Regions from separate parts of the Neobacillus sp. B4I6 genome, predicted to be linked through region 3. Evidence: riboswitches for the same ligand, from Rfam matches in the RefSeq annotation. Region 3 holds a riboswitch; each other region holds the start of a gene.

Region 1 (10,987 bases), on a different contig from region 3:
AGTCAGGACAAAGGGATACCGGTACCGGGATATCGCTTTATTAATTCGAAATGGTGGGGACTATCATGAGATTGTTGAACCAGTTTTCGACGATTATCAGATTCCCTATTTTATTGACCAAAAAAGAACGATGCTGAACCATCCATTGATCGAATTCATTCGCTCAAGCCTTGAAGTCATTAATTCCTACTGGCGCTATGAGCCGGTGTTTAGAATGATCAAGACAGAATTGCTATATCCCCTGCAAGAAAAGCCAGCAAAAATGCGTGAGAAAATGGATAAACTAGAGAATTATTGTTTAGCTTACGGAATTAACGGAAGTAAATGGACGAAAAAAGAGCGTTGGAGCTATCGACGCATTCGAGGACTGGAATTAGAGGTAAACTCGCAAACAGACCTTGAAAAAGAAATGGAACAAGAGTTAAATGAATTAAAGCTTATGGTAACTGCACCCATTTTACGGTTATCAAGACGTTTGAAAAAAGCGGATTCAGGCCGAAAATTTTGTGAAGCCATCTATTTGCTGCTAGAGGAATTGGATGTCCCAACAAAGCTTGAAACATGGAAAGCAGCTGCCGAAGAAAAAGGTAATCTTGTAAAAATGCGGGAGCATGAACAAGTATGGAATGCCGTGATTGATCTCCTGGACCAATACGTTGAAATTCTAGGGGAAGAGCAAGTCACATTAAAGGCGTTTGCTGCTGTTTTAGAGTCAGGATTTGAATCCTTACATTTTTCACTTATTCCGCCGGCACTTGATCAGGTACTGATTGGGGATTTAGAAAAATCAAGGCTAAATGAAATCAAAGTAGAATTCGTAGTTGGTGTTAATGAAGGAATTTTGCCTGCAAAAATATCTGATGAAGGAATCCTCTCTGATGAAGACAGGGAAATGCTCCTAGCAACAGGTGTTAAAATCGCACCAAGCAGCCGGACACGTTTGCTGGATGAAAATTTTCTTGCTTATAAAGCTTTTACAGCACCATCAGAAGCCCTTTATGTTAGTTATCCACTTGCGAATGATGAAGGAAAAGCGTTAATTCCTTCTTCGTATATTAAGAGAATAAAAGATATGTTTCCTAATGCTAATGAGCTATTTTATGTGACAGACCCATCACAAGTTTCGGAGCCCAGTCAACTAGGCTTTATTTCAAATTTTACAACGACGTTATCTTTCCTTAATGCGCAGCTTCAATGGAAAATGCGAGGGTACCCCATTTCAAATTTATGGTGGGATGTATATAACTATTACCTTGGAAGTTCGGGAAAGACCAAAGCTCAAAAAGTGTTTTCAAGCCTTTTTTATACAAATTCAGCCGTACAGCTCTCTAAAGACTCAGCGGATGAATTATATGGTGAGGCCATTCAAGCCAGTGTTTCTAGAATGGAATTATATAACTCCTGCGCATTTTCTCATTTCGCTCAGCATGGACTAAAGCTTCGTGACCGGCAAGTTTTTCGTTTGGAGGCTCCGGATATTGGGGAGCTGTTTCATGCGGCATTAAAGCAGATTGCAGATATTGTTAATGAACAAAACCTTTCTTGGGCCGAGCTATCGAGGAAACAATGTGAAACCCTTTCTAAGGAAGCGGTCAAGTCACTAGCCCCTAAACTGCAAAACGAAATATTGTTAAGCTCAGAGCGCCATCATTATATTAAACGGAAATTGGAGCAAATTATTACACGTGCTTCTGTCGTATTAAGTGAGCATGCAAAGGTAAGTGGATTCTCACCGATTGGTTTGGAATTAGGCTTTGGACCCAATGGAAAACTGCCGCCACTAACATTTTCACTGAAAAATGGAAAGAGAATGGAATTGGCCGGAAGAATTGACAGAGTCGATCAGGCAAAAGCGGAAGACGAAAGCGTCTTTTTACGAGTGATTGATTATAAATCAAGTGAAAAGGATGTCAATTTTAGCGAAGTATATTATGGACTTGCCCTGCAAATGTTAACCTACCTTGATATTGTCATGACCCATTCGAATGAATTGGTTGAGATGAAAGCTAGTCCTGCGGGTGTCCTCTATTTTCACGTCCATAATCCATTCATTAATACAACTAAAATGCTAACGATTGATGAAATTGAAAAGGAAATGATGAAAAAGTTTAAGATGAATGGATTAATGTTAAGCGATCAAAATGTGATCCGGCTTATGGATCAAACACTTGAATCTGGTGATTCGCATATTATTGCCGCAGGAATAAAAAAAGATGGAAATTTATCCAAAAAATCCAAGGTTGCCAGTTTATCGGAATTTGACGATTTGAAAACGTATGTCCGGAATTTATATCAGAAAACAGGTAACGCCATTATTGATGGTCAAATAGACATTGCTCCTTATAAATTAAAGGACAAAACACCTTGTACATTTTGTTCTTATAAATCAGTATGTCAATTTGATGAATCAATTGAAACGAATCAATTCCGGGTTCTCACACCACACTCGAAGGAAGATGTTTTAGAACTAATTAGGAAGGAGGTACGTCAATCTTGAGAAATTTTGTCATACCCCCTAAACCAGAAGACGTGACATGGACAGACGACCAATGGATAGCAATTATGTCAAAGGATCGAGACATCCTAGTCGCAGCAGCAGCAGGTTCGGGAAAAACGGCTGTCCTAGTGGAAAGAATGATCCAAAAAATCCTGTCAAAAGAAGGCCCGATGAATGTCGATGAATTATTGGTGGTGACCTTTACGAATGCATCTGCTGCAGAAATGCGCCATCGGATTGGGGAAGCATTAGAAAAAGCCATTGATGAAGACCCGTGGTCGCGCCATTTAAGAAAGCAACTGAGCTTATTAAATAAAGCATCGATTTCAACACTTCATTCCTTTTGTATGGAAGTGATTCGAAAGTATTATTACTTAATCGATGTCGATCCTGGATTTCGAATTGCCGATGAAACAGAAGCACAATTAATCCGAGATGAAGTGATGGACGAGTTGTTTGAAGAAGAATACGGGAAAAAAGATAATGTGGCATTCTTCAACTTGGTCGATTCATTCACAAGTGATCGAAGTGATGCTGCATTAATGGATATTGTACGGTCGATATACGATTTTGCTCGCTCCAATCCCTTACCGGACCAATATTTAAAGTCAATCATTCGTATGTATGATGTTTCAGCTATTAATAATCTAGCCGAACTCTCCTTTATTCAGGCACTTCTTTTTGATATTGAGTTGCAACTAGAAGCTTCCAGAGAAATGATTAAGCGGGGATTAGAAGTAACAAAGCTCCCTGGCGGACCGGCACCGAGAGCTGAAAACTTTTTAGATGATTTAAAGATAATTGATACTCTTCTTCTTGCCAAGCAGGACTCATGGGAAACTCTATATCAAGCAATGCAGACCTGGTCTTTTTCACGGGCAAAGCAAGTGAAAGGTGACCACTATGATAAAGAGCTGACAGAGAAGGCCCAAAAACTTCGAGAAAAAGCGAAGAAAAAAATCCAAGATATCAAAGAAGAGCTATTTACGCGAAAGCCTGAAAGCTTTTTACGTGATATGGATGAGATGCGGCCGTTAATAGAAACGCTAGTTCATATTGTCAAAGAATTTTCTCTGCGGTTTGAAAAGGTAAAAAGAGAAAAAGGGCTTGTAGACTATGCAGATTTAGAGCATTACTGCCTTGCAATTTTGACAAAGGAAATCTCAGCAGAGGGAGAATTTCTTCCATCCGAGGCGGCACTCGCTTACCAAAGGCATTTTAAAGAGGTCTATTGCGATGAATATCAAGACACTAATATGGTCCAGGAAACCATCCTAAAGCTTGTAACTAAAAAGGATGAGTTGAATGGTAATATGTTTATGGTCGGAGATGTTAAGCAGTCGATTTATCGCTTTCGTTTGGCTGAGCCGAACCTTTTCTTAGGCAAGTATAATCGCTTTAAAGCCGACGGAGATTCTACGGGACTACGTATTGATCTAGCAAGAAATTTCCGAAGCCGAAAAGAAGTGCTCGATGCAACCAATTATTTATTTAAACAAATTATGGGGATTAAAGTTGGTGAAATCGAATACGATGAGGCGGCAGAGTTGCGTGCTGGCGCACCGTATCCAGACGATGAGCCCTATCCGGTAGAACTTTTGCTTATTGATCAAAATACCCAGGATAATGGGTCGCCTGTAACCGAGACAGAGGTGTCAGAACTAGAAGAATTTGATGCTATCGGTCTTGAACAATCCCAACTCGAAGCGAGGATAATTGCTTCTAAAATAAAAGAGCTAGTAGCAAGTGGAGCACCGGTATATACTACAAAAACCAAATCCAATCGGCCGTTTATGTATCGGGATACAGTCATCCTGCTCCGTTCAATGACTTGGGCTCCGCAAATTATCGAAGAGTTTAAGCAACAAGGGATTCCTATTTATGCTAATCTTTCAACAGGGTATTTTAATGCAACCGAAGTGGCAATTATGATTTCATTACTACGAGTTATTGATAATCCCTTCCAAGACATACCGCTTGCAGCTGTTTTACGCTCACCCATCGTTGGGTTGAACGAAGAAGAACTATCAATCATCCGCATTCATCAGAAGCGAGGCTCTTTTTGGGAGGCTGTTACCGCTTTTTGCAAGAGTAAAGAAGCCAAAAATACGGCCGAATTTTACGAAAAGCTGCGCCGCTTTTATGACTTTCTAACAGAGTGGCGCGGGGTGGCAAGACAGGGTTCGTTGTCGGAGTTAATTTGGCAGCTCTACCGTGATACCCAGTTTTATGACTTTGTCGGCGGTTTACCAGGGGGAAAACAGCGCCAAGCTAATTTACGGGCATTATATGACAGAGCTAGACAATACGAACAAACATCGTTCCGTGGATTGTTCAGGTTTCTTCGTTTTATCGAGAGAATGATTGAAAGAGGGGACGATCTTGGTGCAGCAAGGGCACTTGGTGAGCAAGAAGACGTTGTTCGGATAATGACCATCCATAGTAGTAAAGGACTTGAATTTCCCGTTGTATTCATGGCGGGAATGGCACGGACTTTTAATATGGCTGATGTTCGGAAACCATATATGCTCGATAAAGAATACGGATTTGCCTCTAAGTATGTAAATGCGGAAAAAAGGATTTCTTACCCATCCTTACCGCAAATTGCTTTTAAGCGAAAAAAGAAAATGGAGATGCTCGCGGAAGAAATGCGCGTGTTATATGTGGCGATGACAAGGGCGAAAGAAAAACTTTATTTAACGGCTACGCTTAAAGATGCGCAAAAAAAAATCGACCAATGGAATGAAGTTTCCTCCCATACAGAATGGTTGTTAAAGGATTATGAGCGGGCAGCGGTTTCAAGCTATATTGACTGGATTGGACCAGCGCTTGTTCGCCATCAGGACGCCAATGAACTAAGGCTTAGTGGTACGGGAAATGCCCTTGTTCCTGAGGAAATTACAAGTCATCCTTCTTCATGGAAAATTTCACTAATAAGTGCAGAAGAAATCAAGAAGACGGAATTAGAAATCGGAATGAATGAAGACCAATTTCTTGAAATGGTCCAAAAAGGGGAACATGTCCCAGCCACGTCGCCATTTGTTGAAGAAATTAAGTCGCGCTTAGACTGGGAATATTCCTTCCCAAGTGCCGCAGCCCATCGCTCCAAGCAATCCGTTTCTGAAATGAAACGCCAAAGAGAAATGGCAGATGAACAAAGTGGGACGGACCTTGTGAACCATGTGAATCGCTATAAAAAGTCGATAGTTAAACGCCCGAAATTTATGCAGGAAAAGCAATTAAGTCCAGCTGAACGGGGATCTGCCATGCATATGGTTATGCAGCACGTAGATTTAACCAATTCAGTTAGTCAAGAATCTCTCCAGGAACAGTTAACATGGATGGTAAACAACGAATTGTTAACCTCTGACCAAGCAGAGGTCATTGATAAAAATTTAATTGTTGAATTCTTTCATTCAGATTTAGGGATTAGATATTTTAACGCAAAAGCAATCAACAGAGAGGTTCCCTTTACCCTTTCCATGCCTGCTCGTGATGTGTACCCCACTTGGAAGGATGAAGAAGAATCTGTTTTTGTGCAAGGGATCATTGACTGTGTCTTTGAGGAAGAAAACGGTCTTATTTTGGTCGATTATAAAACGGATCAAATTTCCGACAGGTATAAAGGTGGGTTTGACCAAGCAAAGTCCATACTTGAAGACCGTTACAAGATGCAAATTAACTTATATACAAGAGCAATTGAACAAATATGGAAAAGAAAGGTCACAGAAAAGTACTTGTTTTTCTTTGATGGAGCTCATATTTTGAAGGTTGAGGATTAAACGAACAAAAAATGACATAGACCATTTAGGATGGTTCATGTCATTTTTTAATTATTCCCGACAATTGGCTGGTCAATTAACTTGGTATCAAGAACATTGGTTCCACTTAATCCGGAATTCGATACGATAAATCCACCAGTATTAAATGCACCTGAACCAGCATTTGTCTTTGAGGTGCTCTTTGGAGAGATATACACGGTATCTCCAAATTGCACTATACCTCCACTTACGTGAAGGATTTGGACAGGACCAATAATCGCTGGCATGACAAACATCCTTTTTAGTATATTCCCGGCATTTTCTCTTAAAGTAACTTATGCTTTTATCTTTGTCCCTGTTCTTCTACTACTTCTTCTTCTTTTCTTTGAATAGGAAGTAACTGTCGAATATGCTTAACTCTAGCCTCCATGGAAACATGGCGGCTGTTCCCAACGTGTAAAAGGGAAGATGAAGATATCCCGATAATATCAATTTTACTTACCTTAATTAGTGGGTTTGGATTTTGACGAGAGTATGAAAAAGGTTCATTGATAGGTAGAAAAGGAATAGGTTCGGAAAAGACTCGATAAGAGGATAAATTCCCCTCATTTCCATAAAATACGTCAGCTTCCCTTTGGACAGCGATTGCTCTTGAAAGTCCATTAATGATACAGGAATCCCCTAGCTGTACCGTAGAGGAAAAAGAGGCAATCTTAATATTTATAGTGTCTACACAAGAGGTTCTCTGCAACATGATGGTCACTCCGGTGATAGGGGAACAAACGGGCCTATGATTAACGATTCTGCAGGGGTATCAAAGGTTGAGGCCAATTGGATCGTTTCCGTATCTCCCACCATTACTAACGAGGAGCTTGATACCCCAGTGATTTTTATGTTTTGGACAAAGAGTTCTCGGTTATAAACCTCGAAGTTCATTCTGATTTCATCCCTTTCATATTTTCAGGTAAATTGCTGAAAAAAACAAATACCCCATTTTGAATTTCCTTTTTTAATGCTTCTATAACTAAATCGTCCGAAGGGGCATTTTCAAAAGAGCGGCTGCCAGAGGAATGGGCGTTTATATGTTGTTCAATCCTGATAGGAAGCTGTTTAATGATGTCTTGTTTTATGAACGATAAATATTCATCATTCGGTTGAACGGTTAATTCCCTTTGGGCATTTTCAACTAATTGAGGTAAATCTGTTTCTAAATATCTGTAAATAGCTTCCTCGATTTTCATTGATCTTTGCATTTGATCCTTGGGTGATATTGGTGTGGTTAAGGATTGATTTTGTACTGCGAAGTCCTCGATTCCTGATAATTCGGATGGGTTTAGACCTATGTTTAATGTTCCTTCAAGAGTCTCAACTTTCAATTGATCAAATTTATATTCAATTTTATCAACATGGATGGCTTTTTTTTCATTTAATTGTTTGATATCTTCTTTCATTTTTTGGAGAGCGTTCTCTAAAGTTAGAATTCGCTGCTCCTGTGCTTGAATACACATCTGTAGCCATTGAAGATATTGGGAATAATCCTGATACATGTAATCACCTCACAATTATTTCGCCAATAAGTTTATCGATTTCTATATGATAGGGAGCTTACCTATCTTGTTCTCTTACAGCAGCTTGTAATGGTACGGCTGGTGTCCCTAATAAAGAGCCTGAAGTTTTTGGTGCGGGTTGTGTAAATCCACCGGTATTATATAAATGAGATGTAGGTTTGATAATCCCCGCACTGCCTATTTGTAGGACGGAGGAATTGGTAATCCCGCCAATTTTAATAAAATTAATCTGAATGGACTGCTGGATATAGAAATTCATTTAAAAATCACCCATTCATTAAGCATTAAGTGCAATTCCTTGATCATATACATCAGGATCATTGGTATTCGTGGAACTAACATTATTATGGAGCCGTAAGCTTTCCCCTGTGTTAAAGGAACCAGCACCGGAAAAGGTTTTTGCATTGGAAAATGGCATAATTTTATAAACATCTCCAATATGGAAAACAGAACTGCTGCCAAGTGTAATGACCTGTGCAACTCCAACAATCGCTGGCATTTTCAACACCCTTTTTTCATAGTATCTTCTACATCCTATGTATGGGCACAGCTAATGTGATTGATTCGCCCAAATATATTGGAAACCGAGGTCATTTAAGTTTATTTACACTTTTATTTATTTGTTTTTAGGGGTATGAATATAAAATAGTTCAATTAACCTATGATTCACAATGCAAAATGATAAAATAGTAGGATATCCGATAAGGGTAAAACGTTCTATTATGTGATTAAGAGATCAGTCGGAAAAATAAACACTGAGTCTCGATAAAGGCAAAGCTGATGAAAATCAGTGACGCAAAGCTACAGGGGCTAAGGTGCATTTGCACTAAGCCAGCCAGTTACCGAAAGATCAGGGTGTTTCAAAATAGATATTCTATGTCTGCATAGGTTTTCTATGTATATATGGTTGTTCTATGAATTCTATCCCCCCTTTGGTAAAGGTGGGGCTATTTCTATTTCACGGAGGTGAAAATTGTTGAAGACACCTTTAATGGACGAGGAAAATGAAAAGGCGAAAAAAGCTAACAAACATCAGGAATTAGAGAATGTTCTTCATAAGAAAATTTTGCAAGAGTTAAAAGAGCAAGAAATTGAGGAAATCATTCCAAAGTTTGACGGAATGACAGTCGAAATAATAAAAGAAGATGAAGAATTCCGCGGGCAAATTGATCGGAAAAAAGTAGATGATGAGCTAATCAACGACCTAACTGGTTTCGGACCAATTAATTCCCTCCTTTTAGATGAAGATGTTTCAGAGGTAATGGTGAATGGACCCAACCAAGTTTACTGTGAACGAAAAGGGAAGTTGGTGTTAACGCCAGTTCAATTCCGAGACAATGAACATGTCATGAGTGTAATAGACAAAATCGTTGCCCCACTGGGACGGAGAATAGATGAAAGTTCTCCAATGGTAGATGCCAGGCTTCCGGATGGATCGCGTGTTAATGCGATCATTCCCCCCTTGGCATTAAATGGACCAACTATAACAATCAGGAAATTTTCAAAGGATCCCTACCAGATTGAAGATTTGATTAACTTTGGAACAGTCACAGAGGAAATGGCTATCTTTCTAGATGCTTGTGTGAAAGCACGGTTAAATATGTTTGTCAGCGGAGGAACAGGATCTGGCAAAACAACCACACTCACTGTTTTGTCAAATTTTATCCCAGATGATGAAAAAATCGTAACTATTGAGGATGTAGCCGAGATTCAATTGGGACAAGAGCATGTGATATCCCTAGAGTCACGTCCGCCCAATATAAAAGGTATAGGAGCCATCTCCATTAGAGATCTTGTCAGGAACTCACTACGGATGAGACCAGACCGCGTTATTATCGGGGAAGTACGTGGAGGAGAAGCGCTTGATATGCTGCAGGCAATGAATACGGGACATTATGGTTCATTGGCTACAGGGCACTCAAACAGTCCAAGAGATATGATTGCTCGGTTGGAAACAATGGTTCTTATATCTGGTGTAGATTTGCCGATAAAAGCACTACGTGAGCAAATTGCCGGGGCAATTGATGTGATTATACAGCAAACACGTTTAAAGGACGGAACAAGAAAAATTGTCAATATAACTGAGGTACAAGGGATGGAAGGAGAAATTATCGTTCTCCAAGATATCTTCTCTTTTAAACAAGAAGGACTTAACTCAGAAGGGAAAATAATCGGAAGGCTTGTACCTACCGGTGTCCGCCCTAAATTTTATGATCGTCTAGAGGCATCTGGAATTCAAATTCCGTCGTCCGTGTTTATAGAAAATGAGGAGTGGCGGCAATGATTGGACTGCTCCTGATTTTTTTCTTATTAACGGCGATTATATTATTCTGGTCTATCTTTAAGGTGTTGTTTTTATCAGAAAATAAGGTTCAGGATCGAGTGCAGCATTACTTATCAATGAACGATGTAAAAAGAGAATGCCCGGGGAAAAGGAAGCAAAAAATTAGGACCAGCAATCATCCAATTTATTGATACTTTTAAAAATAGTTAAGGCTGATTCCATTTAATTAGGGTTCAGCTTTTTATAATTCTTTTTATTTGTTCGGTTCATCTGTTTCTTTTAATATGGTAAGGTGTGATTACTAAAAATTGAGGTGAAAACATGAAATTTGTAACAGTAGAACGTAATCAAGAAACATTTGTTGGTTTAGTAGACCAAGATGAATCAAAAGTACTTTTATTAAATTCTGCTGAAGAAGCAAGGACAGGGAAGAGAAGTTTTCCTTCTTCAATGCAGGAATGTATCGATTTAGGAGAAAGTTTTATCGAACAAGTCCAAGTTTTGCACGATTGGGTAATTAGTGGTGGGCATGCTGCATCTTTATATGTCTCCTTGGATGAAGTCACCTTGCTAGCTCCTATACCAAGACCAAACAAGAATATTTTCTGTGTGGGAAAAAATTATGCAGAACATGCGATTGAAATGGGAAGTGAAGCAGATATCCCGGAACATGCAATGGTCTTTACGAAAGCCCCTACAACGGTTATTGGACCGAATGAAACAGTCCTAAACCATCAAGATGTAACAAATCAACTTGATTATGAAGGGGAGCTAGCTGTCGTCATCGGTAAAAAGGGAAGGGCGATAAAAAAAGAGGAGGCCCTCGACTACATTTTTGGTTATACCATTCTGAATGATGTGACCGCACGAGACTTAC
Region 2 (10,987 bases), on a different contig from region 3:
TATCATCAATAATACCCGTTGATAATAATACCAAAACCTTCTTTCATTTATTTTCCTTCATAGAGGATGGCCACGCAAGTCCAACTGATACTTTTATCCATTTTTTTTGGTTTACTAAATTGGGAGTCTTTCCTAGGAACTTTGTATTGACATATAATTTTCAACATGAAAAGATGGACATATTAACTCGCGGAAAGGGTGACCCAAATGAATTTATCAGAAAAATCGATTGAGAATGTCGAATATATGATTGAACAAATTAAAGAAAAGCTAAAGGTCCTAAACCTTGGAGCCATAAAACCTTCGCATTTTGATGAAGAAATGTACGAGGAATTAAAAGAGATTTATGATATGGTCCTTAGAAAAAATTCATTTAGTCCTAATGAAATGCAGGCCTTAGTAGAAGAGCTTGGAAGCCTCCGAAAAAAATAAGCTAAAAAACCCGTTATTGCAAATAACGGGTTTGTTTTTAATCCTGTTCAGTTAAGATGACAGGGCCATCTTTTGTAATTGCAAGTGTATGTTCGTATTGTGCTGAATATTTTCCATCAATGGTCCTTGCCGTCCAGCCATTGTTGTCCATCTTCGTTTGGTATCTACCTACATTAACCATGGGTTCAATTGTGAAGACCATACCTTCTTTAATTCTTGCGCCTTTTCCTGGCAGCCCGTAGTGTGGAACATCCGGCTTCTCGTGTATCACTGCTCCAATCCCATGGCCAATAAAGTCTCGAACAACAGAAAAACCTTCGCTTTCAACATAGGTTTGAATTGCGTGTCCGATATCCCCAATTCGATTGCCGACAATCGCCTGTTCTATCCCTTTATAGAGTGCTTCCTTAGTAACATTTAATAGACGTTCGGTTTCCTCGGATACCTTTCCTACTGCATAAGACCAGGCGGAATCAGCCAAAGCACCATTGTAATTGACAACCATATCCACTGTCACAATATCCCCATCTTTTAAAGGTTCCTTCCTTGGGAAGCCATGGCATATTTCGTCATTTATACTTGCACAGGTTGCATATTCATAACCCTTATAACCCTTTTGTTCTGGTGTTGCTCCATTTTTCTTAAGAAATTCTTCAACAAATACATCGATTTCCCAAGTGGTTATACCTGGTTTGATTAATTTTCTGATTTCTTTATGACAAGCTGCAAGTATTTCTCCTGCCTTTTTCATTGCATCAATTTCACGTTGTGATTTAAGGACAATCATTTTAGGAGGGTCCCCTTCCTTTTTGTTTATTTTTATGTAAAATATTCAAAATTGTTATTCGTCTAAAAGCAATACCTTTTAGTGAATTACAATTGACCACTATTGGCAACACTATTAATATTAACCCTATCCTGTGATTTTTTCAAAAATACTTTATATGGTGAAACTTTTCTCAAAGTTCATTTTATTGTCATATTCCTTTGTTCTTCATATGGTGCTTTTCTATTCTTTTTGATAGAATTAATGTAAGTGAATAAAAATTAGGTGTGTGAGAATTATGATCGGTGATCGCGTAAAAAAATTTCGCTTAGAAAAGAAAATGTCACTTTCCGAACTTGCTGCTCAAGCAGGCGTGGCAAAATCTTATTTAAGCAACCTTGAAAATAACAAACAAGAGAATCCTTCTATAAAGTTTCTTGAAAAAATTGCAGTTGTCTTAAATATTCCTGTTGATCATTTAATACATGAAGAAGTCAATAAAGCGGAATTAGACATTGATTGGATGAATCTTGTCAAAGATGCAATGAATTCTGGTGTTTCCAAAGAACAATTTCGTGATTTTCTTGAATTTAACAAGTGGCGAATTAATCAAAACGATAAATAATAACCTGCTTTTTAAAAACGTCTGTTTCAATTTGAAAAAAGAAAAGCATTCTACAAATACTCCCATTTGTAGAATGCTTTTTTTATTTATGTACACTGTCGTTCCGTGATTAACTCATAACCTCTTGTTGGCTAAGGAAGTCACGAACTGCTTTTATGGATAATCCCAAGTCTTTTGCTTCTAATATGAGGTCCATCCATTCTTGATCGATTACTTCTACTTCACTTTTTGTAATAACCATTTTTCTCACTCCTAAAATACATTGTGTATTCCAGGTAGCCCGGCCATCATAACAAGTCATACTTGCCTTAGATCCTCGGCTTTGCGTCCCTGCTTTTCAACAGGTTTGCCTTTTTCTGATACTAATACAACTTAAGTATGACTGTATTAGCTTATCGTTCTTATGTGATAGGTCGATTTACTTAATCCTCATTGATATTATATCTAGTGCTATTTTAGTAGGGTGTTGTAATTTGTCGCATTATTTTAATTTTTGCACATTTTTTTCTAACAAATTATGCCAAATATCTACAAAAATATACCAATTACAGCTTAACTCCTTTGATGTTCCATAACTAAGGTCTAGAGCTTTAGACGAAATTCCTTGCCATTTCTTTATTTCCTTGTGGAAACTAGAATAATTTTACAATTCATATGACTTTAAAATTTGTCTAAACTGTGACAATTAGCATATAATTAAACAACGAAATAATAAACTTAATATTGTTAATTTTTAAAATAATGGTGGTGAAGCATTGCGATGACCCTTATTCATGTATTAAACTTTTCCATTCCGATTGCGTTTATTGTGTTTGCTGGGTATGTATTAGACCGCATGTGTAAACCAGATCCCCCGAAAGATAAAGCTGGTGAAGAGTGAATCTATTTATTAGATTCCACTTTCAGACAGCTTTTTCTTTTTTAATAATAATTATTTTCACTCCAATCAGGGAATGCTACTTTTGATGACGAAAGGAGTGTTGAATTTGGCACGTGGAGAACATTTTGAACATAAAAAGAAAAACCACCCAGGTAATTTTCCAAAAGACAGTTTAACGGAAAAACATACGAAAGAAGCTGTTGGAGACGAAGAATTCCTAGTGGTAAGGGAAGCATTTAAAAATCGAGTGGAAGATGAGGAAGAATATCGCGGTGACACAGCTCGTTTGCTGCCCGATCAGACAGAGTAAAAAGGCGTGAGCACTTCACGCCTTTTTATATCCCTAGAATTGGCCTTTTTCCATACTTAAATTTCTAATAAAATGTGAAAATTCAATTGTTTTAAGCCAATTAGCTGCTCTTTCGATATCCTTGGAAAACACCCTGTCTTGTTTAATCGAAGCTACCTGTTCGCGGCCCTTGTCATAAAAAACCCTGGTATGAGATGCCATTTTTTCGATCCCGCGAATTTCAACCGCCTGCATGGCACAAATTAGTTCAATTGCGATAACTCTGCGTGCGTTCTGGATAATTTGATAAGCATGCCTAGAAGCAATTGTTCCCATACTTACATGATCCTCTTGATTTGCGGAAGAGGGAATCGAGTCGACACTGGCAGGATGTGCGAGTGTTTTATTTTCTGAAACAAGCGCTGCTGCCGCATATTGCATAATCATTGCACCCGATTGCAAACCAGGTTCAGGACTTAGGAAAGCCGGTAAATCATTAAGCTGTGGATTGACTAATCTTTCAATTCGTCTTTCCGAGATATTTGCTAGTTCCGCTACGGCAATCTTCATAAAATCCATCGCAAAAGCTATGGGCTGCCCGTGGAAGTTCCCCCCAGAAATCACCTTTTCTCCATCATCAAAAATTAATGGATTATCCGTTGCTGCATTCATTTCGATCTCTAATTTTTCTTTCACATAATCCAAGGCCTGCCAAGATGCCCCGTGGACTTGTGGAATGCAGCGGAGAGAATAAGCATCTTGAACCCGTAACTCGCCCTGCTGTGTTGTCAATAAACTATCGCTTAAATAACGACGAATTCTCGCTGCTGTGTCAATCTGCTGTTTGTATCCCCTTGCGACATGAACTTCTTCTGCGAATGCATCGATAATTCCGTTTAACCCTTCCATTGTCATTGCAGCAATCAGCTCACTTTCATGTGCTAACTGTTCTGCCTCCAAGTAACCAATAACACCCATTGCTGTCATCGCTTGAGTACCATTAATTAGAGCTAGACCTTCTTTTGCTTCCAATGTTACGGGTAAAATCCCTTCTAACTGGAGCGCATCAAAAGCATCGATTTGCTTACCTTTGTAAAATACCTCTCCTTCCCCAATTAGAACTAAGGCAAGGTGAGAAAGCGGGGCTAAATCACCGCTCGCACCAAGGGAACCTTGCTGTGGGATGACAGGAATGATATCTTTATTCACTAACTCTAATAACTTTTCAATGACAATCGGTCTAACTCCAGAAAAGCCCTTTAGTAGTGCGTTAGCCCGAAGAAGGACCATGGCTTTAGAAACAATTTCCGGAAAAGGATCACCTACCCCGCACGCATGGGAACGAATTAAATTAAGCTGCAGGTCTTGAACATGATTCTTATCGATAAGTACATCGCTGAATTTTCCAAATCCAGTCGTAATTCCATAAACTACCTTTGATTCTGAAACAATTCTTTCTACTGCTTCACGGCTCTTCTTAACAGCTTCCATACTCTTGTCTGAAGCATTAACCTTTTGCTTGCCATATAATACATCTTTCATCTGCTCTAACGTTAAGCTTCCACCTGTAAGTGTGATCATATTGTCTCTCTCCTCTACCACTGTAGTATAATAAAGAAAGAGGCTGGATTCCGAATCTATTTGATTTGGAGTCCAGCCTCTTTTATGATTAATTGATTGAATATTATTAGATGCCTCATGGGATCATTCCATTCCTTAACTATCTTATTGATAATTATTGTATGTGATGAAAAACTTATTTGTCAATTTAATTTTCTGAATTTTAGCACGATAACACTTTAGTACGATAACACTCTAGTACGATAATAATGAAAAGCGGAAGCGCCGGTTTAGCGGCGTATGAGCTACAACGATTTAAAATAAAGGAAAGTTCCGTTATACTATAAAAAGGTCAAAATGGATTTACCCGAAAGGAGTTACTATGAAATCTCTCGTACTTGCAGAAAAGCCAAGTGTGGCTCGTGAACTTGCTCGTGTCCTTGGCTGCAATCAAAAACATAAAAGCTATATGGAAGGCAATCAATATATTGTCACATGGGCCCTTGGACACTTAATCGAATTAAAAATGCCCGAGCATTATGACACGAAATATAAAACATGGAATTTGGAAGATTTACCGATCATTCCACAAAAAATGGGCTTGATGGTCATGAAGCAAACGAACCATCAATTCCGTGCCATTGAAGCGTTAGCCAAACGGAAAGATATTAACGAATGTATCATTGCAACGGATGCAGGTCGTGAAGGCGAACTGGTTGCCCGCTGGATTCTTGAAAAGCTCCACTTTAACAAACCTTTAAAAAGATTATGGATTTCTTCACAAACAGATAAGGCTATAAAGGATGGGTTCAAACAATTAAAACCAGGCAAACAGTTTGAGGACCTCTACCATTCAGCAGTTTGCCGAGCAGAGGCTGATTGGTTAATTGGTCTAAATGTGACAAGAGCATTGACCACCAAATACAAGGATCCTCTATCTGCAGGTCGGGTTCAAACCCCTACGCTTGCACTTGTTCTTGAGCGTGAGCAGCAGATTCAATCCTTTGTACCAAAGGAATATTGGACAATTCGGGCAGAAATCGGCCCGCTTTCAACTGATTGGGAACGAGACAATGAAAAGCGCATTTTCGATAAAGTAAAAGCGGAAGCGATCCAATCGAAAATCAATGGGAAAAAAGCTGTGCTTGAAAAAATTGAGCGAAAGAAAAAATCAGAGCCGCAGCCTCTACCCTATGATTTAACAGAGCTACAGCGTGATGCCAATAAGCGATTTGGTTTTTCTGCAAAAAAGACTTCGACCGTCTTACAGCGTCTTTACGAGCAATACAAATTAGTTACTTATCCAAGAACCGATTCACGCTATTTAACAACAGATATGATGAACACAATGACAGACCGCCTGCAAGGAATGGCTTCTGGATATAGAGATGAAGTCCGCCCTCTTCTTGCAAATAGGGGTATTGTGCTTGCCAAACGCGTTTTTAACAATGAAAAGGTAACGGATCACCATGCCATTATTCCTACGGAACAACGGCTGAATCTTAGTGAACTCGATTCAGATGAAAGAAAACTATACGATATCATTGCTAGACGGTTCTTAGCCTTGTTTTTACCTGCTTATGAATATGAAACCATTCAGGCTACCTTCAAGGTAGAAGGTGAGACATTTACAGCAAAAGAAACAAATGTAATCGATTTGGGCTTTAAGAAAGTCTTAGGAAAAGAAGATACTGAACATGCTGTAACTGGCCTGCAAAAATTAGCCCAAGGTCAGTCCTTTACGGTTAAAAATAGCTCCATCAACCAAAAATGGACCGAACCACCGCAGCGCTATTCTGAAGCGGATGTTTTAGCTCAAATGGAGAAATTCGGTTTAGGAACCCCAGCAACCAGAGCAGAAATTATTGAAAGACTTGTGGAAACAGAAGTTGTTGAACGGCAAAATGGGCGCTTCCATCCAACGAAAAAAGGCAAACAACTAATCGACCTTGTCAATGATGAATTAAAATCACCAGAATTGACAGCCAAATGGGAGCAGGAACTGGAACGAATCTCAAAAGGAAAGGCAGACCCAAAAGCCTTTTTACAAAAAATTCGCCGTCAAACAGAGCAGCTGGTTTCTGAAATTAAAACGAGCGACAAAACGTACCGGGCTCACAATTTAACCGGCTCGAGATGTCCAGAATGTAACGAATTCTTAAAGGAAAGAAATACAAAGGATGGGAAAATTCTTGTTTGCTCAAGTCCTGAGTGTTCTTACCGGAAAAGAAAGGATCCGAAGCTTTCCAATCGCCGCTGTCCACAGTGCCATAAAAAAATGGAGATTCATGACGGGAAAGCAGGCGCCTACTTCCAATGCCGCCGATGCAATGTCGTTGAAAAAGCAGAAGACAAGAAAAAAGCAGTCAATAAGAAAGAAGCACAAAAACTTGTCCAGAAATATACGCAAAAAGAGGATTTTGGAACAAGCTTAGGTGATTTACTGAAACAAGCCTTAAAAAATCAAGACTAACAAAATGAGTTGTCCGATAAGTGATTGGAGCGGAAGGTACGAGATCCTCGAAAATGCTATCGCATGTCAATAAATCATAGAAAATTGTACAAAATGTTCACATTTGCCTAATTTGTATTATAATTAACTTACAAAAGTTAATATTATAAGGGCGGTGGAAACAATGGAATTATCCCAGTTCATGGCTCCAACTTCATTGTCAGGAATTATTACATTTTTAGTCCTATTTTCCGCAGGTGTTTATTTAAATATAAAAGTATACGGCAGCAAGTTGCAGTAAAGATAAAAATCTTTACTGTTTTTTTGTTTTATCAGGTATCCTTTTGCTAAATGGCTTTCAGTTTCTTTTTCCAATTGGAAACGCTACAATAAAGGAAGATTCAGAAGAAAAGGAGACGTACATATGAGTGAATTTCAAAAAAACCTTGAAAAATACGCTGAACTAGCCGTTAAAGTAGGCGTAAATGTTCAGAAAGGTCAAACCTTAGTCGTAAACGCCACCTTAGATGCGGCTGAATTTGTTCGTCTGATTGTTAAAAAGGCATACGAAACTGGTGCACAAAATGTCATCGTTAACTGGAACGACGATACCGTTACGAGAACAAAATATGACTTAGCTCCCGATGAGGCATTCCTTGAGTACCCTGTTTGGCGTGCCAAAGAAATGGAAGATCTAGCAGATCAAGGCGCTGCCTTTATGTCGGTTATTTCCACTAGCCCTGATTTGCTAAAAGGCGTGAATCCAGAACGGATTGCCAACTTCAATAAAGCTGCTGGAAAAGCACTGGCGAATTACCGGAAGGCAGCACAATCAGATAAGGTGAGTTGGACTGTTATTGCAGCTGCCGCGCCGGCATGGGCAGCTAAAGTTTTCCCGGATGAGCCTGCTGAAAACCAAGTAAGCAAACTTTGGGATGCGATTTTCAAAGCCGTGCGTGCAGACGTTGAAAATCCAGTAGAAGCTTGGAAAAAACATGATGAAACACTTCATGAAAAAGTTCATTATTTAAATGAAAAAAGATACCAAAAGCTCCATTACACAGCTCCTGGTACAGATTTAACAATTGAACTTCCTGAAAAACACATCTGGGTGGGCGCAGGCAGTGTAAATGAGAAAGGCTTCGAGTTTATGGCAAACATGCCGACAGAAGAAGTGTTCACTGTTCCTTATAAAACAGGTGTTAATGGAACAGTTGCTAGCACAAAGCCTTTAAGCTATGGTGGAAATATTATTGACCGCTTTTCGATTACGTTCGAAAATGGAAAAATTGTTGGGGTAAAGGCCGAAGAAGGCGAAGAGATCCTTAAGCGTCTTGTCGATACAGACGAAGGCTCACATTATCTTGGGGAGGTTGCACTTGTACCATATAACTCACCCATTTCCCAATCAAATGTCCTGTTCTTCAATACACTGTTTGATGAAAATGCCTCAAACCATTTAGCGATCGGCAGTGCCTATGCTTTTTGTATCGAAGGCGGCAAGAAAATGTCTTCCGAAGAATTGAAAGAGAACGGTCTGAACGAAAGTATCACTCACGTTGATTTCATGATTGGTTCCACGGAGATGGACATCGATGGAATCACCGCTGATGGCAAAACAGAACCCGTATTTCGAGGCGGAAACTGGGCTTTCTAATCTAAGCACAAAAAGAGCAAGGACTCCCTGCTCTTTTTTCTATGGTGAAAAAATAATGGCTCCCTCCTTTTCCTTTGCAACTTTTTCACGCATTTTATTCAACTGTTCAATTGGATCCTCAGGTACGACTTTTCCTATTAAATCAATAAGACCGAGTGATTTTAATAAACCCTCTTCCAAGCTTTGAAGTTCTTTTGTCAGTGATGTGTCACCTCGGCAGACACTACTCAATAATATTTTCTTTTCAATGGCTTCATCAATTAGAGACAGGGCCAGTTCCTTATTAATTACTCCCTTTGCATCCTCCATTTGTTCACAAACGGATTTTACAATCTGTTCCACCTTTTCCGTAGTTCCGCTGACTACTGGGTCAAGCGACTTTGTTAAAGGCTTAAGTGGATTCAAAACCGTCTCAAACTTTTTCGTTGGAGGCTCGAGCTGTTTCAAAACTGGCTCAAGTGGTTCTGTTACTGGTTCTAAAGGCTTCACTATTGGCTTGAGTGGATCTACTATCGGTTCCAATGGTTTTGGAATCGTTTTCGATGGTTTGGTCACGACTTCCATCACATCTTCAACCGGTTCAGTGATTTTTCCAATCGCATCAGGTGACTCCACTATTTTGGAACCCTCTTCACACGTGAGAGGCATATGTCCACTTGAAATTTTATCAAGCTCTTTATCCAATTGATGAAGTGGAAGAGAGCTTAAATCTTGAATAATTTTCAGCCTTTCGGGCTTGGGTGCAGTTGATTGACCGGAAACCGTATTAAGAACTAACTGCTTAATAATACTATTCTTTGATTCCATGAAATGAGCCACCATGACCACCTGCTCCATCCCAAGCTCTGGAACAGTTTCTGATGCCTTTACACAAGCCCCTTTAAAGACAAAAGCCGATGTATCAACAGTCATATTCCTTACACTAACAGGTCCATTTGCTTTTAAACTAATACTTACAGGACCCTTTGGGGAATTTACCTGCTTGGTTAATTTCATTCCATAAATTATTGCGGATTTATAATGAAAACGAAGCATTAGTTTACCACTATTTGTAGAGGTTTCTTGTTTAATGATGTTTGCAGTCATACCCGAACCAACGACTCGGTCTGCCTCAATTACAAAACCATCTGTAGTTTGTTCTTCCGCCTTAACTGCTCCACCATTAGCGAAAATTGTTAATAACATCAACGGGAGACATAAGCTTAACAAGATCATCTTCCTTTTCCACCACATTTTTTGATCTCCTTTAGAAAGTCTGGGCCGTTTTTTCCATCTCAGTTGGAGGTGTTACTTTTACTTTGACTGGTGCCAGACTCCAGGCCATCAGCGATGCTCCCCCGAAGATGCCAAAGATCGTGCCAAAAAGAAACCCTCCTAATGCTCCAATAACAGAAAGTATTGATAGAAAAATAGTAAAGATTCCTAGAATTTTAGAAGCATTTGGAAAGAATATGGCCACAATTCCAATCAATATAAGTAGTCCGCCAAAAAGTAAGCCTATGATAGCTATCGACCCTGGAAGGAATGTACTTAAATATAGGTTTAAAGGCACCCATGAAATCATGAGTCCGCTGATTATGGTAATCAAAGCACCCCACAGCGGCCGGCTTTTTCGCCATTTAGTAAATCCCATCTACTTTCCTCCATTCCTTATTTCTTATTAATCTTTTCAACTGTCAGCCTCATCCCGTTCATATTAATCGTTTTCTGAAACAGATAGTGTGTTTTAAGCTTTGCATGCTCTAAGGTAATTTTCGAGGAGGTTTGTTGGAATTGTTTTTGCCAATCATCGCTATGATTTTCTTTTAGCGCTAAGTTTTGGAATTTTGCATCGGCTTCAATAAGACCTGCATCGTGTTGCAGTCCGGTAATCTGTACAGGTTTGGAGGCGGTAATCTTGACTCGGATCCAATGTCCGCCCACCTTGAAATCCTTGTATAATTGCAACTTATCAATTGTCAAATTTTCTATTAAATTTGTGCCTTGTGGAGCCGAATCTTCACTGCTTGTTTCACCCATTTTTGGAAAAAAGGTGTAGCCATTCCCTTCCAATTTATCAAACTCTACATAAAAGTCGCCTACACCAGCAATTGGGACAGCATATGCTACTCCCGAAATCCCAAATGAGACTAATAGCAGCGCTAATACCAGAATTCCCGACCCTAATGCTGACCAGAAAACCCTTTTACTTGTCATCCCCTCAACATGCTGAATTGAATTTTCCATAATCGCTCACCTACTTTCTGAATTTTTTAATAATATTCTTTTTAATAGCTTACTACGGTTATTTCACCGCCACAATCACGAAATATATCGTATAAAATCT
Region 3 (10,987 bases):
CGCGGTTAATTATGTTCCTTTATAGTTCTTTTACAGGAAATCTTAATCCACTAACTTCCTTTGTTTGTGAAACAGAAAAAGGCTGCGCACCACTATTTAATTTATTGTGTCTTCAAAATCTTTAAGTTATGAAAAAACTTATTTAAGGTTTTGCCTGCAGCATAGGGTTTATACCTATCTAATTCTCTCTAAACGGTAATTTATTGATATGAAATTAAAAACTCCCCAGCAATGCTGGAGAGTTAACAAACTTACTCTTCTTTTTTGGATAAACAGTGATCACATTCAATCAAATAACTTTCTGCTTGCTCTTGCATATGCTGCCTGCATTCAGGACATTCCTTTTTTTGCAAATTGCGGAAAAATTCAACCGGACTAACTAACATTTAAATCTCCTCCTTTATTAATACAGTTAGTTTTTATTTCTCTTGTTATAATACAGTATAAACGAAAAATGGAAAAATGAGTAGACCTTTTTTAAAAATAAGATTTTTTAATTCTTAATTTTACAATTTTCTTTTTCAGATGTTAATTGTTTTAGGTTTATCCCCTTATTCTCCCCGGTATCAATTTGCTCCATTTCCACATATAAATCTGGATCCATAGAAAATGAGGACAAAATCTTCTTTCTTTTACTTCCAATGTTTCTTTCCAGAAGCTATATCTCAGAAATAATGATTATCTTAACCATTAACAACACCAACATTATTATTTTTATTGTCATTAATAACATATGTTTTGATATTGGTTTTAATATGAATGTAAATGTGTTTTTTATCAGTCGTGACATCTTTATTTTTACTTGACTGTTTTGGTTATACTTAATAATTGAGTAATTTGTTACCAAACTTTTTCTAGAGGGACTTATTAAATAAATTCAATTTAATTATTAAGGATGGGCAACAGAAAAAAGTAGCTTTGATCGGAACTTTGAAAAATGAATGTGTAAATCAATTTTCATCTAATTGGCTAATTTAATATATTGATAATTTCTATGTTATCTGAAACGATCTTTTAACATAATGATCCTAGGTTAAAATTTCAATACATCGGGTGAATGAAGATTTTGAAGAAAAATATAAAACAATATTAACATATAAAAATACTTATAAATTAACATATATATTAATGTTAATTTCAAGGACCGTTGTGTTATATGTTTAGAACTGACTAACCATAGTAATCGATTAGTTGCTGCGATTTGTAACGATCCATGAATATTAGTTTCATCTGTTCACTATGAATGGTTGTTTGATGCGCCGAATTTGATTCATGTTAATATCGAGGAGGTTGATGACCCACTAGTTTTCGCAAGGAAATTTAGAACAGAATATGCACTAATAGAGTTCTTCAGTTGGAAAACAGGTGGTGTGCAAGCTGGTTAATACGGAGTTCGTAATGAAGCTAACCGTTCAATAAGTATATAAATATGATAAATTATATGTTAATACATGTTTTAACATATAATACAATTTTAACACTATTGTTCATTTGACCTTTTTCTTAAAACTAAGAGATAATCTAAGTTAATAACTCATACCTTATTGAAACTGTATGAAGTTATTTTTCCTCAATAAGTCCTTACTCAATTTTCTTATTTCTTTGATAATCAGTTTAAATTCTCCCCTTTTTCTCTCTTTGCAGCTATTTTATCAACTTCCGATGATAAGTCTGAATTCATTTAAAATGAGGCAAACGAAATAAAATGGGGTGTATATGATAGAACTAACTAAGCCCAGTAAATTTAACGAATTATTTACGATAAAACTTAAAATATAATTCAATATATATCTTAAAATACATATATATATATTTCCTTCAGTAGGTAATAACGCTAAGGGTGTTCTTTAATAGAGAAAAGAAAAAGCAACTGATTTATTCACATGAAATAAATTAGCTGCTTACATTTTCCTTATTTACTTTTATAGGTTTCTTTCTTTTAGTTGTTTTTTATCCGAATAATTTTCAACTTTTCACTTGAGAATTGTTACATTGGTAAAAAATAAGTAAGATATCGGTTTAGCTTAAATCGATCTTCATGAATAAATTTAGATAGTAGAGGTTTATGTTCTAAAAACGATATTTTTACCCCCTTTTTATATCTTCCTTATCTATATGTTTCCCAATCTATTTAACTTTTATACATACAAATTAATAAAATATTTTATTGAAAAGTACGTATTTAAAATTTTTATAGCATCCGAAGATTCCTTAGTTATAATGCTTCGAAGTATGTTACTTTATGTATTATATCGACACGACACTTTTAGGACACAGTTGTTTAAAGGGTATACATTAAAATAAACTACCCCTATAGAAAGAAACGCAAAAGATAAAGACAATCCTTTTGAGATATTTTTTATTCTTATTCTCGAACTTTTTTACTTTTTATTGTAAATTATTTACCGGAAACTAATACTAAGGCAATCACTGTCTTATTGATAATAATAAAGAAAATTTATAATTTATAATTAATGTTATAATAAACATATATATTATTGTCAACGACGAGATATATTTTATTGTTAATGTCAAAATATATATTTTGTTATTATAAATGTTGTTTTATTTTATATTGTTAATGTATATGATGTATAATTTTGGTGCTTTTGAAATCTTTTGGGATTTTCAATCTTTTCTTCATTTAAACCTTATATATTGACTCATTAGGTTACCCAGAACAAATAATTTTTAGTGGTTTGTCAAAAAATCAGCCTATTTTTTTTAAGCAGGGTAAACATTAGAAAATGAACTAGGAGTGTTAGGATGGAAAATAAAGAGAGTAGCAAAACACTTAAAACAAATTAAATGGATCAACCTGAAAAATATGAAACATCCAATCAAAGTTTGTTTGATAAATTTGAAAGTGGGAGAAATGTGGATCCTATCCCTATGGAAGACCTAAACGAAGAACAACAAGAAGAAAAGATTCCTTATGAAACAAAGGATACTGTCTCCAGTGATAAAAAATAATTTTCGTCTATTATAGGCATCTGGAAATCCCTCTATGTAAACCGTCCATAATTTGACGATTTTCTTTTTTTTCAAAAATCCTATTCCTTCATTTCCGTCTAATTCCATATGGTGAAACCCAGGCTTTTCATTTCTTAATCAATGTGCTGCTCTGTTACAGATTGATCATTCACAGCTATTAGGTCAAATATATTGTGAGTTTTTTCCCGCCGTTACTGGAATAATCTATAATACATAGTGTGTCGTCCAACAATTCAAATGGAATATTAGCATTCTTGGAGTTAAAGCGAGTTAAAAATTAGAAATTATAGCAGAGAAAAAAGAACTAAGAAATGTACTTTTAGCGGTTCTAACAATTTTGTTGTTTTATTATCAATAAATAAAAGTGAATAATAAAAGTACCATAGTTATTTTTAATTTATAGGAGGAATAAAGGAGTGATTATAAATGCGAGTCATGGATTTTTAGAGTAAAAAAAGCTAGACCTATTTATTTTTGTGAATAGGTCTAGCCTTTTATTGCTATCAATGTGAAAGTTTCGCTTAAGAGAAATAGTTTCCGGGAAACGGCTCACTTTTTTAAACCTGAGTTAGGTTAAATGCAATATAAAGGTGATTCGAAAGTTATTTTTTTTCAATAACACCGTACTCTTCTAACAATTTTCTTATTCCCATGTTAATTAGTTTGGATTTATCCCCTTTTTCTCCCCTGGAAGCGATTTTGTCCACTTCCACAGCTAAGTCTGGATCCATATAAAAGGAGGTAAAAACCTTCTTGTTTTTTCTCTTCGTAAGTTTCTTTCCGGAAGCTAAATCTCGGAGATAATCATCGTCTTCATAATTATCAACAACAATGTTATTGTTTTTATTGTCATTAATAACATATGTTTTATCTATATTATTTTTATTATTGTTGTTTTTATTGAAGTTCTTGTTTTCATCAACATTAATAACCTTGTTTTCGTCTTCATAATTATCAACAACAATGTTATTGTTTTTATTGTCATCAATAACATATGTTTTATCATTATCCTTAAAATCAACATCTTTATTAATGTTATTTTTATTAACGTTTTTGTTTTCATCAACATTAAAAACTTTGTATTCGTTTTCATTGGTATCTACCTGCTAGTGCCATCTTCATTTTTATCATATGAATTAAAGAACGCTTGGGTAGGATTAGGCTTTTTAATTCGATCTTTGAGGCTGTTTTTGGCTGACACGTTCTTTCAACTCCTCTACAAAGGGAAAGTAATATTCTAGGGCGTTTCTTAATTCTGCATTTCCTTCAAAACCTTTGATTGCTAAACGTCTAGTAGAAGCTTTTCTTTTTATGATCGTATTGAATTTAAAATTAGGGTAATCCTCCTCAAGCATTTTCTTTGGCTCTTGAATCAATTAAAGAGAATAGGATACCTGCTGTTTTTAATGAAGGGTTATAGCGCTCTTTGGCTCCTTCGATAATTTCCAAAAATTTTGGAATGGCATAATAAGCAAACATAGAACCATCAAACATGACTATAGCGAAACTTCCAGCTTCTGAATATGTACTAAGAGGCTTGGAAAACAGACCATCGCTCAAATGACTTATCATAATGTTATGAATAACATATGTTATCGTTATTATTAGCGTTTTGTTGTTTTTATGATTACACAATGCTTTTAAATCTAAGGTAGTACTTTCGTTGTTATTGATATGGTATATGGTACCAGTTATTTTTAATTTATAGGAGGAATAAAGGAGTGTTTACAAATGCGAGTCATGGATTTTTAGAGTAAAAAAAGCTAGACCTATTTATTTTTGTGAATAGGTCTAGCTTTTTATTGCTATCAATATGAAAGTTTAGCTTAAGAGAAATAGTTTCCGGGAAACGGCTCACTTTTTTAAACCTGAGTTAGGTTAAATGCAATATAAAGGTGATTCGAAAGTTATTTTTTTTCAATAACACCGTACTCTTCTAACAATTTTCTTATTCCCATGTTAATTAGTTTGGATTTATCCCCTTTTTCTCCCCTGGAAGCGATTTTGTCCACTTCCATAGCTAAGTCTGGATCCATATAAAAGGAGGTAAAAACCTTCTTGTTTTTTCTCTTCGTAGGTTTCTTTCCGGAAGCTAAATCTCGGAGATAATCATCGTCTTCATCATTATCAACAACAATGTTTTTGTTTTTATTGTCATTTATAACATATGTTTTATTTATATCATTAATATCATCATTTTTATTATTGTTGTTTTTATTGAAGTTCTTGTTTTCATCAACATTAATGACTTTGTTTTCGTCTTCATCATTATCAATAACAATATTTTTGTTTTTATTGTCATAGTTCTTGTTTTCATCAACATTAATGACTTTGTTTTCGTCTTCATCATTATCAACAACAATATTGTTGTTTTTATTGTCATCAATAACATATGTTTTATCATTATCCTTAATATTAACATCTTTATTAATGTTATTTTTATTAACGTTTTTGTTTTCATCAACATTAATAACTTTGTTTTCGTTTTCATTGGTATCTACCTTGCTAGTGCCATCTTCATTTTTATCATATGAATTAAAGAACGCTTGGGTAGGATTAGGCTTTTTAATTCGATCCTTGAGGCTGTTTTTGGCTGACACGTTCTTTCAACTCCTCTACAAAGGGAAAGTAATATTCTAGGGCGTTTCTTAATTCTGCATTTCCTTCAAAACCTTCGATTGCTAAACGTCTAGTAGAAGCTTTTCTTTTTATGATCGTATTGAATTTCACATTAGGGTAATCCTCCTCAATTGCTTCTAACATAACTTCATTTTCTTTGGCTCTTGAATCAATTAAAGAGAATAGGATACCTGCTGTTTTTAATGAAGGGTTATAGCGCTCTTTGGCTCCTTCGATAATTTCCAAAAATTTTGGAATGGCATAATAAGCAAACATAGAACCATCAAACATGACTACAGCGAAACTTCCAGCTTCTGAATATGTACTAAGAGGCATTACAGTTTGCTCTGAGAGTGCCGGAGGCGTATCAATAATGATCCAATCATAATCTTCCATTACCGGCTCTAATGCTTTCTGCAAAGCATCCAATCTGAGATGTTTTTCAAACATTTTTCTAGGCAGAGTAGCAAGGAAATCGTTTGAGGGAATCAGATCGAGATTTTCTTTGATTTTGATAATATAAGACCTAGCATCTTCTTCCAATATGGCCTCAAGAACGGTCTTTTCCTCAAACGCATTGCATATGTCATATTCGCCTGTTAGGAAACTAGTTAAATTTCCTTGACCGTCCATGTCAATGGCCAAAACCTTTTCATCTTTACTTAAGAGAAAAGAAGTGATGCCGCTGCTAGTCGACTTGGAGCAGCCGCCTTTACTGATTCCAAACGTTATTATTTTTGCTGTCAACACTTTCACCTCTATCAATGTATATTTTGTTATATATTAAATCTTTAACTATTTTAGCATGATTGTACTAATATAAAAAGATGCTATTAACAACATTATATTTTATGTTATTACATAATTTGATAGAGTTTGCAAAACATATGTCAATATATATATTAAAATATGTATTATTAATGAGCCATAATTTTTATCGTCGATAATATTTAAATAAATATATTCTCTTGCTAACAAGAAATAATTCTACTTTTAAGGAACTTCCCCTAGTAAATTGGATGTCAGAAATGATTTTTTTAATTAAGTTCATTAATAAGAGATAATTATATATGTTAACTTATATTATGTTGTATAAATTGTTTTTATCTTTATTGGTGAATACAAAAGATATTAACTAAAAAAATTTGAGATAGCGAGTATAAATATTTAATTTGAGGTACATAATAATAAAACACCTTGTTGGAGAATAATATATTCTATTAATATATTTAAAACATATGTCATTATATATATTAATGCATATTGTATCAATGGTAATTTTTTTGATTTTATTCATTAAAGATTAATATAGAACACTATTTTAGTCTTTAGAAAGGATTATTTTAATAGTTTCCAATGTATCCATTAATGATTAGAATGGTAATCATTATCACATTTAGGGAGAAACACTTATATTCTGAAAATGAATTTAAAGTATATGTTAATTTATATGATGTAAAGTGTTTTAAATATAAATTAAATTTAATTTCGTTGAGGATATGGTCATTTCTATATCTAATTATTTTGAGAGATAAATCTAATAAATAAAATACCTATAAATCGTTTTTAAATGAAAAGATCGTGAAGAACACCTTCTGTATTCGGGATAAAATAAATATTTTAATAATAACTTTAAAGTATATGTTAATACATATGTTATTAAATATTTCATGATATGATTTATCTTTATTTTCATTGAAAATAACATTATATCTGTTAAAGTTTACATCAATATATGCAAGGATTTAAAGTTGGATCTCCTATATTTGAGATAAAATAAATATTGGATAATATTTTTTAAAACATATGTTGATATATATATTATAATATAAGATAGTAATATTTTTAATAATTAATTTATCATATATATTAATATATATGTATAAATGGATTTCCAATTCTATAATTTAGAAATGATTCGAGTAAACAAAATATAAATTAGCAAATACGATTAATATATATGTCATTATATATGTTGAATAATAGTTTAGCGTTGTTTCTATCAATGAATTCAATTCATAATTCAACAATATATCTATAGATACAATTGTTGTTAGTTGCGCTCTTCAAAGTGAACACGCTCCTGTTATTCAAGCACTTCAAACATTAAGAGGAGTTGCAGAAGTAACTGCCGTTACCTTAGTAGCTGAAATTGGACAATTCTCTCGCTTTTCAAATCCTAGACAACGAATGTCATATGCTGGTCTCGTCCCGAAAGAATATTCCAGTGGGTCAAGTCGTTGGCAAGGTTCGATTACCAAAACCGGAAACTCTCAAATTCGTCGTTCCATAGTAGAAGTTTGTTGGTCTTATCGTCACCGACCATCTCATTAAAGGTGAATTGCTTAAACGTCAAGAAAATCAAGATCCAGAGGCAAAACGTATTGCTTGGAAGGCTCAACACCGTCTTCATATGAAATATCATCGCATCTCTTCTAAAGGAAAAGGTGGAAAAGTAGCTGTTGTTGCTGTTGCTAGAGAATTACTAGGCTTTATTTGGGCTATTGCTTGTTCTATTGAGGAGAAACAAATAAGTGAATTTAATGTTGCTTAAGTAGATTGAAAGTAAGTCATAGATGAAATTTATTGAGTAGTAACTTTTTGATTGAAAATTGAAGATTTGGCTCGAAGGCAAACTTCCGGGAAGGAGAACCCTCATGTTCAACTATGCACTAGGTTTAAAGACTGAATGTGCGCCGTTAGTCCGAGGCAGCTCGGTGGCGAGCATTTAGTATGCAAAATGATTTACCAGCAAAAATGTCTATTTTTATGAAAGACATTTTTGAATATTCCCATAAAGGTGCAAAAATAATGATTAAAAATGGTTGGATGGAAGAACCGCCTCAAATGGAAGAACGAAAGCAAATAATTAAAAAGTAAAAGCCCTAAAACACTTGAGATATAAATTTTCCACTAGTGTTTTTTAATCAAATTCTTCTTATTTTATTATGTAACGAATGCGATTCTTCAAGATGAAGGTTGCCTTTTTCTTATTTCACAAGAAAGATTGTGAAATATTACACTTAAACTATCGGGGGCGTTAGCTCAAGAACGGTTTTGTTGCTTCGGCAGCCTTTTTTCGTTGTTCCACTAACGGGGCAGTTTAGTAGAAGAAGAAAGATGAAAATCTATCTCTCTTTTATGTCACATAGGACCCATATTGCGTACTACACTCCATTCTAAAAATCATAGTCATTTGAAAGCATTATAGCGTCATTTAATTGAAGAATTTCCTTTAAAATTTTTTCCTTTAAGGTTTCATTTTTACATTTGTATAATTCATCAATTAGTCGACCTATTTCTTCCGATAAAATCAGTTTTATATCATTCATGAATATATCCTTTCTAATAGGACAGATATTTATTTATTAAAATTATAAGTTTAAGGGTCTCGATAGTAAAATAATAATGGGAACAAAGTTCAAAAAAATTCTAATATCAGTAAATATTATCTATAATACTAGTATAATCCATAAATTGTACGATAAAGGCAAAATCATTGAAAAATGATGACGCAAAACTATAGGGGCTAAAATCATGTTGGATGATTATGCCCGCCAGTTACCGAATACAGGTCTCTTACGATTTATGAATAAAATTTGAAGGGGACATATATAATGGACACGCAAATAGTAACAATTAGTTGGAAGGATGACAGTAGGGGGTAGGGTTATGGAAACAGCAAAAAGAATTGGTATAGAAAATGAACAAGTACGTACCTCGCGTCAGAAGAAATGGATTTTACTTGGGATCCTTGTTCTTTTATTCATTTCTGTGATGTTAAGCATAGCTGTAATAGAAGTTAAAAAAAGTAAATCTAAGCCGTTAGTGTTAATAAATCCAACAGAAAAAAATTTTACTAAAACAAAAACAGTGTCAGGTCGTGTTGTACAAAGTCATGCTGAAACGATTTATTTAAATGCAGCAAAAGGATCTATACAAGAGATTTTTGTAAAAGAAGGGGAAACAGTTACAAAAGGACAAAAGCTCTTTTCTTATGAAGGCTCAACAGTCGCGGCTGAGCTTGGACAAGTAGAAGTAAATAAAAAGCTAGCAGAAACAAGTGTTACTCAGATGAAAGAGCAAATCACTTCATTAGAGCAGGATATACGAGAAGCTGTGTCAACCACTACACCTGATACAACCACTACAACTGATACAACTGATACAACTGATACAACTGATACAACTGATGCAGTTGATTCAGCTAACATAGCTACTAAAGCTATCACGATCCAGTCACTTCAAGCTGAACTAAATAAAGCAAAAGCTGAGCTCCGTACAGCAGAACTAAAAGTAGAAAAAAATACGTTGCAGGCTGAAAAGCTAAAAGCTGAGCTCGAAACATTAACTGTCATCAGCAACACTGCAGGTGTAATATCAAACCTGAACCAAAATGTAGGTCAAGGTTTTCGAGCAAAAGAAAATCAGCAACTAGCAATCATGCAAATCGCTTCTAATGATCCGTTTCAAATTGAAGGAAAGCTCACAGAAGTAGAAAAAGCAAAAATTACATCAGGCCAATCTATTACAGTAACTTCTAAAGTAGTAGCAAATAAGAAATGGAAAGGGAAAATTGCGGAGGTTAGTGATTATCCTACATATAAAACAACTGCAAATAAGGATAAAGATACACAACAAGAAACTATTCCATACTATTCCTTTAAAGCAAGTCTAGATTCACAAAAGGGCCTATATCCTGGCTACTATACCACGCTTGATGTAGTAGTACAGTCAAAGCAGTTGTTAGCAGTTCCTGAAACGAGCATCATGGGCTTTGGAAAATCGACCTATGTATATGTACAAAAGAAAGGAAAGATTCAGAAACAAAAGGTAGAAACTGGTCAAAATGAAGGCAAATGGGTTGCCATACTTACGGGGTTAAAGGAAGAAGACAAATTAGAAGAAAATCCATCCTGGATTGTTCGCTTTGGTACTTCTCTTTTTGATTAGTATTTCACAGGTAAATTATGGTAGTGATTGGATTAAAAAGAACAAAATATTGCTGTAGACACAAATGTTATTTTTCAAATTAGACATTAAGAAAAGCAAGTATAATGGACATGCCAGTGTAATATTAGCTGGCTTGTTTTTTTATATAGTATTATTTATCAAAGTAACTCACCAATACCCATGTGTTGGCACATACACTCTGGACATGTGGAGTGCTGTTCACTACTGGTATTAAAAGACAAATAAATGATCTGGCCGTGTGTGTAAAAAAGTCTCTCTGATTTTCAGGGAGGCTTATATTTTTTCTTTAACGGTTATTTGTCTTTATTCAGTCAGAAATATTTTTATGTGCTCTTGTGATAAATAAACATAGGAACGCGTGTTCTTTTAATAGAAATATGACAGTGGGGATGGTGTTACT

What was found. A riboswitch is a leader RNA that binds a small molecule or an ion and turns the genes downstream of it on or off. The one in region 3 is predicted to bind cyclic di-GMP.
Region 1: another riboswitch for cyclic di-GMP. It lies ahead of QF028_RS19865 (CpaF family protein); the one in region 3 lies ahead of QF028_RS01140 (efflux RND transporter periplasmic adaptor subunit).
Region 2: another riboswitch for cyclic di-GMP. It lies ahead of QF028_RS21970 (anti-repressor SinI family protein); the one in region 3 lies ahead of QF028_RS01140 (efflux RND transporter periplasmic adaptor subunit).

Annotation. Positions count from the first base shown of each region.
Region 1 is NZ_JBNPWB010000002.1:3,584,439-3,595,425, reverse strand. Features, by position in the region: gene addB (helicase-exonuclease AddAB subunit AddB) at 1-2,497, shown strand, start outside; gene addA (helicase-exonuclease AddAB subunit AddA) at 2,494-6,279, shown strand; gene QF028_RS19895 (spore germination protein) at 6,327-6,545, opposite strand; gene QF028_RS19890 (spore germination protein GerPE) at 6,602-7,012, opposite strand; gene QF028_RS19885 (spore gernimation protein GerPD) at 7,018-7,194, opposite strand; gene gerPC (spore germination protein GerPC) at 7,191-7,805, opposite strand; gene QF028_RS19875 (spore germination protein GerPB) at 7,864-8,085, opposite strand; gene QF028_RS19870 (spore germination protein) at 8,104-8,325, opposite strand; cyclic di-GMP riboswitch class I at 8,587-8,673, shown strand; gene QF028_RS19865 (CpaF family protein) at 8,818-10,110, shown strand; gene QF028_RS19860 (hypothetical protein) at 10,107-10,301, shown strand; gene QF028_RS19855 (fumarylacetoacetate hydrolase family protein) at 10,432-10,987, shown strand, end outside.
Region 2 is NZ_JBNPWB010000002.1:3,975,696-3,986,682, forward strand. Features, by position in the region: gene QF028_RS21955 (DUF1128 domain-containing protein) at 208-432, shown strand; gene map (type I methionyl aminopeptidase) at 470-1,219, opposite strand; gene QF028_RS21965 (helix-turn-helix domain-containing protein) at 1,497-1,823, shown strand; gene QF028_RS21970 (anti-repressor SinI family protein) at 1,933-2,064, opposite strand; cyclic di-GMP riboswitch class I at 2,095-2,184, opposite strand; gene QF028_RS21975 (hypothetical protein) at 2,801-3,013, shown strand; gene hutH (histidine ammonia-lyase) at 3,047-4,573, opposite strand; gene QF028_RS21985 (DNA topoisomerase III) at 4,935-7,025, shown strand; gene QF028_RS21990 (aminopeptidase) at 7,429-8,661, shown strand; gene QF028_RS21995 (hypothetical protein) at 8,701-9,894, opposite strand; gene QF028_RS22000 (DUF6114 domain-containing protein) at 9,908-10,294, opposite strand; gene QF028_RS22005 (DUF6230 family protein) at 10,312-10,887, opposite strand.
Region 3 is NZ_JBNPWB010000001.1:215,455-226,441, reverse strand. Features, by position in the region: gene yhfH (protein YhfH) at 252-386, opposite strand; partial or broken gene QF028_RS01185 (DUF1259 domain-containing protein) at 1,218-1,385, shown strand; gene QF028_RS01180 (hypothetical protein) at 4,161-4,349, opposite strand; gene QF028_RS01175 (ParA family protein) at 4,342-4,488, opposite strand; gene QF028_RS01170 (hypothetical protein) at 4,902-5,594, opposite strand; gene QF028_RS01165 (ParA family protein) at 5,560-6,360, opposite strand; gene QF028_RS01160 (transposase) at 7,645-7,947, shown strand; gene QF028_RS01155 (hypothetical protein) at 7,955-8,167, shown strand; gene QF028_RS01150 (DUF3231 family protein) at 8,347-8,493, shown strand; gene QF028_RS01145 (hypothetical protein) at 8,793-8,945, opposite strand; cyclic di-GMP riboswitch class I at 9,093-9,182, shown strand; gene QF028_RS01140 (efflux RND transporter periplasmic adaptor subunit) at 9,286-10,566, shown strand.